DNA from 2 places in the Achromobacter sp. 1L-A-4-B-C2 genome. Region 2 is predicted to be linked to the other one. Evidence: riboswitches for the same ligand, from Rfam matches in the RefSeq annotation. Region 2 holds a riboswitch; the other holds the start of a gene.
The links. A riboswitch is a leader RNA that binds a small molecule or an ion and turns the genes downstream of it on or off. The one in region 2 is predicted to bind glycine.
Positions count from the first base shown of each region.

Region 1: it holds a riboswitch for glycine, as region 2 does, so the genes downstream of both, gcvT (glycine cleavage system aminomethyltransferase GcvT) here and AC0Z35_RS25495 (D-amino acid dehydrogenase) in region 2, are expected to answer to the same signal.

Region 1 is NZ_JBXAWP010000001.1:786,641-791,049, reverse strand. It holds gene AC0Z35_RS03560 (SPFH domain-containing protein) at 1-601, opposite strand, end outside; gene AC0Z35_RS03555 (superoxide dismutase) at 793-1,407, shown strand; gene AC0Z35_RS03550 (ZIP family metal transporter) at 1,437-2,330, shown strand; glycine riboswitch at 2,447-2,543, shown strand; glycine riboswitch at 2,577-2,700, shown strand; gene gcvT (glycine cleavage system aminomethyltransferase GcvT) at 2,792-3,892, shown strand; gene gcvH (glycine cleavage system protein GcvH) at 3,995-4,372, shown strand.
Region 2 is NZ_JBXAWP010000006.1:81,580-85,988, reverse strand. It holds gene AC0Z35_RS25505 (lactonase family protein) at 1-196, shown strand, start outside; gene AC0Z35_RS25500 (M23 family metallopeptidase) at 381-935, shown strand; gene AC0Z35_RS25495 (D-amino acid dehydrogenase) at 892-2,139, opposite strand; glycine riboswitch at 2,179-2,273, opposite strand; glycine riboswitch at 2,274-2,364, opposite strand; partial or broken gene ampC (class C beta-lactamase) at 2,518-3,678, shown strand; gene AC0Z35_RS25485 (3-hydroxybutyryl-CoA dehydrogenase) at 3,831-4,409, opposite strand, start outside.

The DNA of each region.
Region 1 (4,409 bases), on a different contig from region 2:
GCGCCTTCTCGCGAGCCATGATCTGGTCGATCACTTTATTGTTCGCGCTGTCGCGGATGTCCATGAACTCGATGGTCTTGACGGTCTTGACGCCCCACTCGGCTAGTTGAGTGTCCACTGCTGCAGTAAACGCGTCGGCAAGCGTACTTCGCGCCTGCATGATGTCTTCCAGCTTGTTCGTTGCCAACACGCTACGTACGGACCCTTGGACTACGTTGCGAAGCTGGTCGACCAGGACATCAAAGGTCGACACCCGCTGGGCAGCAAGCGAGGCGTCTTCAATGCGGAAGAACGCAGTGACGTCGACTTCGAACGGTAGCCGTGCGGCGTCATAGGCAGCGTAGTCCTTCAGATCGACCTGGAAGTTGCTTTCAGGAAACTTGGATACCGCCACGCCCCACACCGGCAGCCAGCTTGGCCAGTGGTAGTAGGTGTTGCCCCCCAACTTGCCGCGCCCGTAGGGTGTGGTCTGCTTGCTGGATTGAACGATGTGCACCATGTTGGTGGGCACAACGCGGCGAAGGGAAACGATGACAAATGCGATCAGGGGAAACAGAGCAACCAGGGCGCTTGCGATGCTCGTGGTGGAAATTTCGATCATGTTTACGGCGGATACTCGAAGTTAAGGCGTCCGGGGTGGGCGCCCTTGGACTGCGGGATCATAGGACGCGACCATTCCGCGACTTATGACAATGTCGTTATTGTTTTATCAAATAAAAATACATATCATTTATGTTTTCGATTTCGACTGGCTGCTTTCGATGAAAAGGGGCCAGTTCCACGGAGACGCTCATGCCCTACACCCTTCCGACGCTGCCCTACGCCTATGACGCCCTCGAGCCTCACATCGACGCTATGACGATGGAGATTCACTACAGCAAGCATCATCAAACCTATGTCACCAGCCTGAACGCGGCGCTGGATGGCGCCGGCATCAGCACGGAAGAACCCGTTGAAGCCCTGGTCGCGCGGCTGGACCAATTGCCGCAAGCCATACGCGGCGCGGTGCGCAACCATGGCGGCGGCCACGCCAACCACAGCTTGTTCTGGTCGGTGATGTCGCCCCAGGGTGGCGGTGAACCCGATGGCGCGCTGGCGGCCGCTATCGAATCCGAACTGGGTGGCCTGGCCGCCTTCCGCGAGGCCTTCACCAAAGCGGCCCTGACCCGCTTTGGCAGCGGCTGGGCCTGGCTCTCGGTCACGCCGGCCGGCAAGCTGGTGGTGGAAAGCAGCGCTAATCAGGACAGCCCTCTGATGCACGGCAATACGCCGATCCTGGGCCTGGACGTCTGGGAACACGCCTATTACCTCAAGTACCAAAACCGTCGCCCTGAATACATTGGCGCCTTCTACAATGTCGTGAATTGGCCCGAGGTGGCGCGCCGTTATGCGGCCGCAAAGGGTTAAGCCCGCTTTGTGATGGAGGCATCGGCCCCATGAACACATTCAGCCGTCACCGCGTGCGTCCCGCGGCCACCAGCATCAGCGTCTGGATCCTGGCCGTGCTGGTGTCCTGCCTGGCGATGCACCAGCTGTGGGCCTACCTGGACGTGCGCGCGCCGCACGTGGCCGACGCCCTGCTGGGCGGGCTGGTAGCGGCCGGCGCCACCGCGCTGGGCACCGTGCCCATCCTGTTCGCCCGCACCATCCCGCAAAAGGTCCAGGACAGCATGTTCGGGTTCGGCGCGGGCGTCATGCTGGCGGCCAGCGCGTTTTCCCTGGTGGTGCCCGGCATTGCGGCGGCCGAAAGCCAGGGCATGGGCCGCTGGGGCGCGGGCCTGACGGTGGGGGCGGCCATTCTGCTGGGCGCGGCGGTGCTGCTCATCATGGACCGCACGCTGCCGCACGAACATTTCATCAAGGGCCGCGAAGGCATCGAGGCGCGCCGCATGCGACGCGCCTGGTTGTTCGTTATCGCCATCACGCTGCACAACCTGCCCGAGGGCCTGGCCATCGGCGTGGGTTACGCGGGGGGCGATCCGGTGGCGGGCACCGCGTTGGCCACGGGCATCGCGATCCAGGACATTCCCGAAGGGATGGTTGTCGCGGTGGCGCTGTTGGCCGCCGGCTATAAGCGGGCCTTCGCCGTGGCGCTGGGCATGTTGTCGGGGCTGGTCGAACCGTTGGGCGCGGTGCTGGGCGCCGCCATCGTCGGCTGGTCCGTCTTGCTGCTGCCCTGGGGGCTGGGCTTTGCGGCGGGCGCCATGCTGTTTGTCATCAGCCACGAGATCATTCCCGAATCGCACCGCAAGGGGCACGAGGTCTACGCCACGTGCGGGCTGATGCTGGGCTTTGTGCTGATGATGTTGCTGGACACGGCGCTGGGCTAGCCCGGGGGTTGGTGTCCGGTTTGGCGCGGTCCACGGCAGCGGTTTGTGGCCGGGCCGCGCCCGGAAATCGCGCTTTTCCAGGCCTGGTTTTCGTTGTATGCTTGGCGCCGCTGTCACGCATGTTTGCGGGAGAGAGCGCCCCTTTCACCAGGGTCGCCGCCGAAGGCGCAATTCGCCCAGAATCGCTCAGGTAACCGATACCGCACATGCTTGCCCCGTCCCGGTTTTTACCGTGTGGATGCGGCAAAACAGTACTCTGGAGAGACCTGGCGCCGCCCCGAATTCGGGACACAGCGAGCAGCCCAGGCGCCGAAGGTGCAAACCCGCCCAGCGCGGGGCAACTCTCAGGCAAAAGGACAGAGGGGCGGAAGATTCAGCCGATGCCGTGCGGGCGCAATCCGCTTGTCACGACCGGCATTCCGTAACCCTGGCAAGCCATTGCCGTCCCGGAGTTTCCGCGCATGTCCGCAACCCTCAAACGCACCCCGCTGGCCGACGAACACATCGCCTCCGGCGCCCGAATGGTCGATTTCGGCGGCTGGGACATGCCCTTGGCCTACGGCTCGCAGCTTGAGGAGCACCACGCGGTGCGCCAGGACGCCGGCATGTTCGACGTGTCGCACATGCTGAACGTGGATGTGGCCGGCCCCGATGCCTACGCCTTCCTGCAACGCCTGGTCGCCAACGACGTCGCCAAGCTGACCGTGCCCGGCAAGGCGCTGTATTCGTGCATGCTGAACCCGCAGGGCGGCGTCATCGACGACCTGATCATCTATTTCTTTGCCGCTGACGAATGGCGCGTGGTCGTCAACGCCGGCACCGCCGACAAAGACGTGGCCTGGATGCAGCGCGTGAAGCAGGCCGGCAATTTCGACGTTGCCATCACCCCGCGCCGCGATCTGGCCATGGTGGCCGTGCAGGGCCCGAACGCCCGCGCCAAGGTCTGGGCCGCGCGCCCGGCCTGGCAAGCCGCCTCCGAAGCACTGACCCCCTTCGTTGCCGCCCGCGTGGGCGACGACACGCTCGTCGCCCGCACCGGCTACACCGGCGAAGACGGCTTTGAAATCGTCCTGCCTGCGTCCGACGTCGTGCAGCTGTGGCGCGACCTTGCTGCCCAGGGCGTGCGCCCGGCGGGCCTGGGCGCGCGCGACACGCTGCGCCTGGAAGCCGGCATGAACCTGTATGGCCAGGACATGGACGAGCTGACCCAGCCCGACCAGGCCGGCCTGACGTGGACCGTGTCGCTCAAGAATGCCGAGCGCCGCTTCATCGGCCGCGACGCGCTGGAACAATTCGCCACCCCCGCCGCCTTTGTCGGCCTGAAGCTGCAAGAGCGCGGCGTGATGCGCGCCCACATGGCCGTGCGCTGCGTGCAAGGCACGGGCGAACTCACCAGCGGCACCATGTCGCCCACGCTGGGCGTGTCGATCGGCTTTGCCCGCCTGCCGCAAGGCGTGCGTCCGGGCGACACCGTCGAAGTCGACATCCGCGGCAAATGGGTGCCCGCCCTGGTCTGCAAGCTGCCCTTCGTGCGTAACGGCAAAGCCGTCGAACACTCGTAAACTCGAAGCTTCGCGCGAACGGCCGCTGCCAGTTGACGCACACGCCGCTCGCACGAGGCGCGCAACACCATTCATCTACCCGTATTCCCTAGAGGATTTCCCATGAGCCTGCCCACCGATCGCAAGTACACCCAGTCCCACGAATGGGTCAAAGCTGAAGGCGACGTGTTCGTCGTCGGCATCACCGATACCGCCCAGGACCAATTGGGCGACCTGGTTTTCGTTGGCGACGTCAAGGTTGGCGCCAAGCTGAACGCGGGCGAAACCGCCGGCGTGGTCGAGTCGGTCAAGGCCGCCTCGGACATCTACGCACCCGTCAACGGTGAAATCGTTGCCTTCAACGACGAGCTGGAAAACAACCCCAGCCTGATCAACGAATCGGCCTTCACCACCTGGATCTTCAAGATCAAGCCGGTCAACGCGGCCGATGCCGACAAGCTGCTGGACGCCGCCGGCTACGAAGCCGTCGCCAACGGCTAAGAAGCCGGTTCGAGCCGGGCGCGCCGACCTCTTGGCG
Region 2 (4,409 bases):
CCGCGTACAAACCTGGACCGAGGGGCTGCGCTTTCCCCGCGCACTCACCCTGGCGCCAGACGGCGGCAGCCTGTACGCGTTGAACCAAAAGGGCGACTCCATCCTGCGCCTGCGCATCGATGTGGCAACAGGGCAGCTAAGCGACATGGACGTGGCAGCGCAGACGCCAACACCGGTATGCCTGGTGTTTGCATAGGCGGGGCAACCGCGGGCGATCTTGATAGCCGGCGCAACAGGCCACTCTGAAGCCCCTTTGAAGCCCCTCTGAAGCTCCTCTGAAGCCCCTCTGAAGCCACTCGGGCACCCACTCGGGCACCCACTCGGGAACCCCCTCGGAAACCCCTCGGGAACCCCTCGGCCAGCCCGCCGTCGAACCTTGCATGACCGTTAATCCTGTATTGCGCTTCCTCTGGCGCCTCGTCATCCTGGGCTTATTGATCTGGCTTGCTGCGTGGGCGTGGCCCCGCCTGCCCGACGCCGCACGCGCACCGTGGCATATGGCGCGGCTGGCCTGGCAACAAGCCCCGTCATCCTTGCCCGTGCCGGTACAGGGCGTGTCCGCCAGACGCTTGACCGACACTTGGGGCGCGGCCCGGTCCGGCGGCCGCCAACACGAAGGCATCGACATCTTTGCCGCGCGCGGCACGCCTGTGCTGTCCACCACGGAAGGCGTGGTCATGCAGGTTGGCACGAACAACCTGGGCGGCCAGGTCGTGTGGGTGCTCGGGCCCGGACGCCAGCGCCATTACTACGCGCACCTGGATGGCTACGCCGATATTGAACGGGGGCAGCTGGTGGCCCCCGGAGACGTGCTGGGCTACGTCGGCAACACCGGCAACGCGCGAGGCACGCCGCCGCATTTGCATTACGGCATCTACGACGGCGGCGCGATCAACCCCTATACGCTGTTGATGGCGCCGGCAACGCCGCCCTGACGCTTTGCGCCAGCACCTGCGCCGTCGCGGCTGACAACGTCCACCCCAGGTGTCCGTGCCCCGTGTTGTAGAACACGCCTGGGCGTTTGCCCGCCCCCACGCGCGGCATCATGTTGGGGGTCATGGGGCGCAGGCCGCACCACGGCACGACGCGCGTGGTGTTGATGTTGGGGAAGTGTTTACGCGTCCAGTCGATCAGCGGCTGCACGCGTTCGGCACGGATGTCCATGTTGAAGCCGTTGAATTCCGCCGTACCCGCCACGCGAAAGCGGTCGCCCAGGCGGCTGGTGACAATCTTCGCGGCTTCGTCCAGCAGGCTGACGCGGGGCGCGGCGCCCTGGCTGTCGGCGTCGTCCAGGTGCACGCTGATCGAATAGCCCTTGACCGGATAGATGTTGATGGAATCTCCCAGCAGGCGGGCGAACTTTCTGCTGGCCGCGCCCGCGCACACGACGATGGCGTCCGCTTCGTGCCGTTCGCGCTGGGTGCCGCCGTCGCGGCGGATGTCCAGCACGTAAGGGCGGTCGTGGCGTTGGATGTTGTCGATGTCGGCATCGTGCACGAACGTGACGCCACGGCGTTCGCATGCCTGGGCCAGACCGCGCGCGAACTTGTGGATGTCGCCGGTGGCGTCCGATGGCGTGTAGAAACCGCCGTGGCATCCGGTTTGCATGGCGGGTTCGATGGCGCGCGCTTCGTCGGCGGTGACTGCGTAGCGGTCCAGGCCGCCGGCTTGCAGCAGCGCGTTGGCGCGATGCGCGGCCTTGAAGCTGTCGGCGTCGTGGTAGATGTGCAGGATGCCCCGGCGCTCCAGGTCGAAGTCGATGCCTTCCGCCTCGGCCATGTCGAACAGATGCCGGCGCGCTTCGATGGCCATGCGCGTGGTGGCGATGGTGTTTTCGCGGTAGTTGGGAATTTGCGCCATGAACTGCGCCAGCCACGAATACTTGTGCCAGCTGAAGCGGGGGTTCAGCAACAGCGGCGCGTTTTTGCGCAGCATCCAGCGTAGCCCTTTGATGATCGTGGCCGTGCTGTTCCAGACTTCGGCGTTGCTGGCGGATAGCTGGCCGCCGTTGGCATAGGACGTTTCCATGGCGGGATAGCGTTGGCGGTCGTAGACGGTGACCGCGTATCCCAGATTCGACAGGGCATAGGCGGACGTGACGCCGGTGATACCGGCGCCAATGATGGCGATGCGGGGCATGGTGGCTCCAGACAAGGTGGCCGCGACCAATGTGGACGCGGCACCCCATCTGTCTTTGGTACCTGAGAGTTTCACCCGCGCGGGCGGCGGGTTCCCCTTCGGTGGGCGCGCACGGCGCCTCTCTCCAGATTGTCTATACGCGCGCAGTCCTGTTGCCTGAGAGTTTCCGGGGCGGTTGCTCCGTCGGCGCCGGCCGCCAGGGCCGGTCTCTTCTGCGCGGTTTTGAATCGACGGGGTAGAGAATAGCTAAGTTCATGTCGCATTTGCTTCAGGGTTAGTACTATGTCGGGTGCGCCGTTGGGCCGGCGTGAACCGAATAGGACGATAGGAATGAGCTTTCGCGCCGTGCGACGCACTGTTTTGCAAACCCTGGCCGTGATGGCCGGAGGCGCCCTGGTTTCGTTGGCGTCGGCCGAGCCGGTGGCCCCCGGCGCCGACATCGACGACGCCGTGCATGCGGTAATGCGCGAGTACGACGTGGCGGGCCTGGCCATCGCCGTCACGCGCGAAGGGCGGCATGAATTTCGCAGCTATGGCGTGGCCTCGCTGCAAACGCATGCGCCCGTCAGCCGCGACACGCTGTTTGAGCTGGGCTCGATCAGCAAGACCTTTACCGCGACGCTGGCGACCTACGCCCAGGCGCTGGGCAAGCTGTCGCTGACCGACAGCCCGGCGCGCTTCGTGCCTGCCTTGCAAGGCACGGAATTCGGCAAGCTGAACCTGATCCACCTGGGCACGCACACGGGCGGCGGCTTCCCGCTGCAAGTGCCGGACACGGTGGGCGACGATGCCCAGCTGATGGCCTACCTGTCGGCGTGGACGCCGCGCTACGCACCGGGCACCTACCGCACGTATGCCAACCCCAGCATCGGCATGCTGGGCGTGGTGGCGGCCAAGAGCCTGGGCCAGCCCTATGCGCAGGCCATGGAGAAGACGCTGTTGCCCAAACTGGGCCTGGCCAACACCTATATCCACGTGCCCGCCGCCAAGATGGGCGACTACGCGCAGGGCTACAACAAACAGAACGCGCCGGTGCGTGTGAACCCGGGCGTGCTGGCCGACGAAGCCTACGGCGTCAAGACCAGCGCCAGCGACCTGATCCGCTTCGTGGACGCGAACATGGGCGTGGCGTCAGCGCCCGCGGAATTCGGTGCCAAGGCCGCCCGGGATGCGAAGATCGCCAAGGCCGTCGTCAACGACGCCGTGCTATCCAAGGCCTTGGCCGATACGCATGTGGGCTACTACGACGTGGGTGGAATGACGCAGGACCTGGCCTGGGAACAACTGGCGTATCCGGTGACGCTCAAAGCGCTGTTGGCGGCCAATGCCGGCACGTTGAACAGTCAGAGCCACCCGGCCAAGGCCCTGACCCCGCCGCAGCCCCCGCGTGCCGATGTGTGGATCAACAAGACGGGTTCCACCAATGGCTTTGGCGCCTACGTGGCGTTTGTGCCGGCCAGGAAAATCGGCGTGGTGATCCTGGCGAATCGGAACATTCCGAACGACGCCCGCGTGCGGCTGGCGTATCGCATTCTTGAAGGGGAAACGGCGGCGGGAGCAAGAACGGATACGGGAACGGGAACGGATTCGGGATCGGCCCCGGAAACGCAACCCGAAGCCCGCGCGCAAGCGAACTGAAACAGGCAGAAGGCGGTGGCCGGCCGAAGGCCGTGGCCGGCCCCTGTCAGCCGTCAAGCTTGGGTGCCCGCCGCCGTGTGGGCGCCATCAAAACGCGGCAATAGCCCCATGACCTCCAGCCTTTTGCACAGCTGTCCCAGGCGCTGCATCTTGTAGGCGTCCACGTCCAGGTCGGCGTAGTCGTAGAAGCCCTTGCCATCGCGCAAGCCGTTGCGGCCTTGCTCCATGTTTTTGGCGATGACGTCGGGCGATGCAAAGCGTGGGCCGATCTGGGCTTCAAGGTAGCGCGATGCGTAGTACAGGATGTCGCCGCCGCCCCAGTCGATGAATTCCAACAGGCCCAGCACCGAAAACCGCAAGCCGAATCCCAGGCGCACGGCGGTGTCGATGTCTTCGGCGCTGGCCACGCCTTCCTCGACCATGCGCGCGGCCTCGTTCATGGCCAGGGCCTGGATGCGTGGCACGATGTAGCCCGCCGTGGGCGCGCATTGCACGGGCGTCTTGCCGGCTTGGCGCAGCACGGCCAGCAACGCTTGCAGAGCAGCGTCGGCGGTGCGCGGCCCGGCGCTGACTTCGACCAGCGGAATCAGATAGGCGGGGTTGAGCCAGTGCGCGTTCAAAAAACGCTCGGG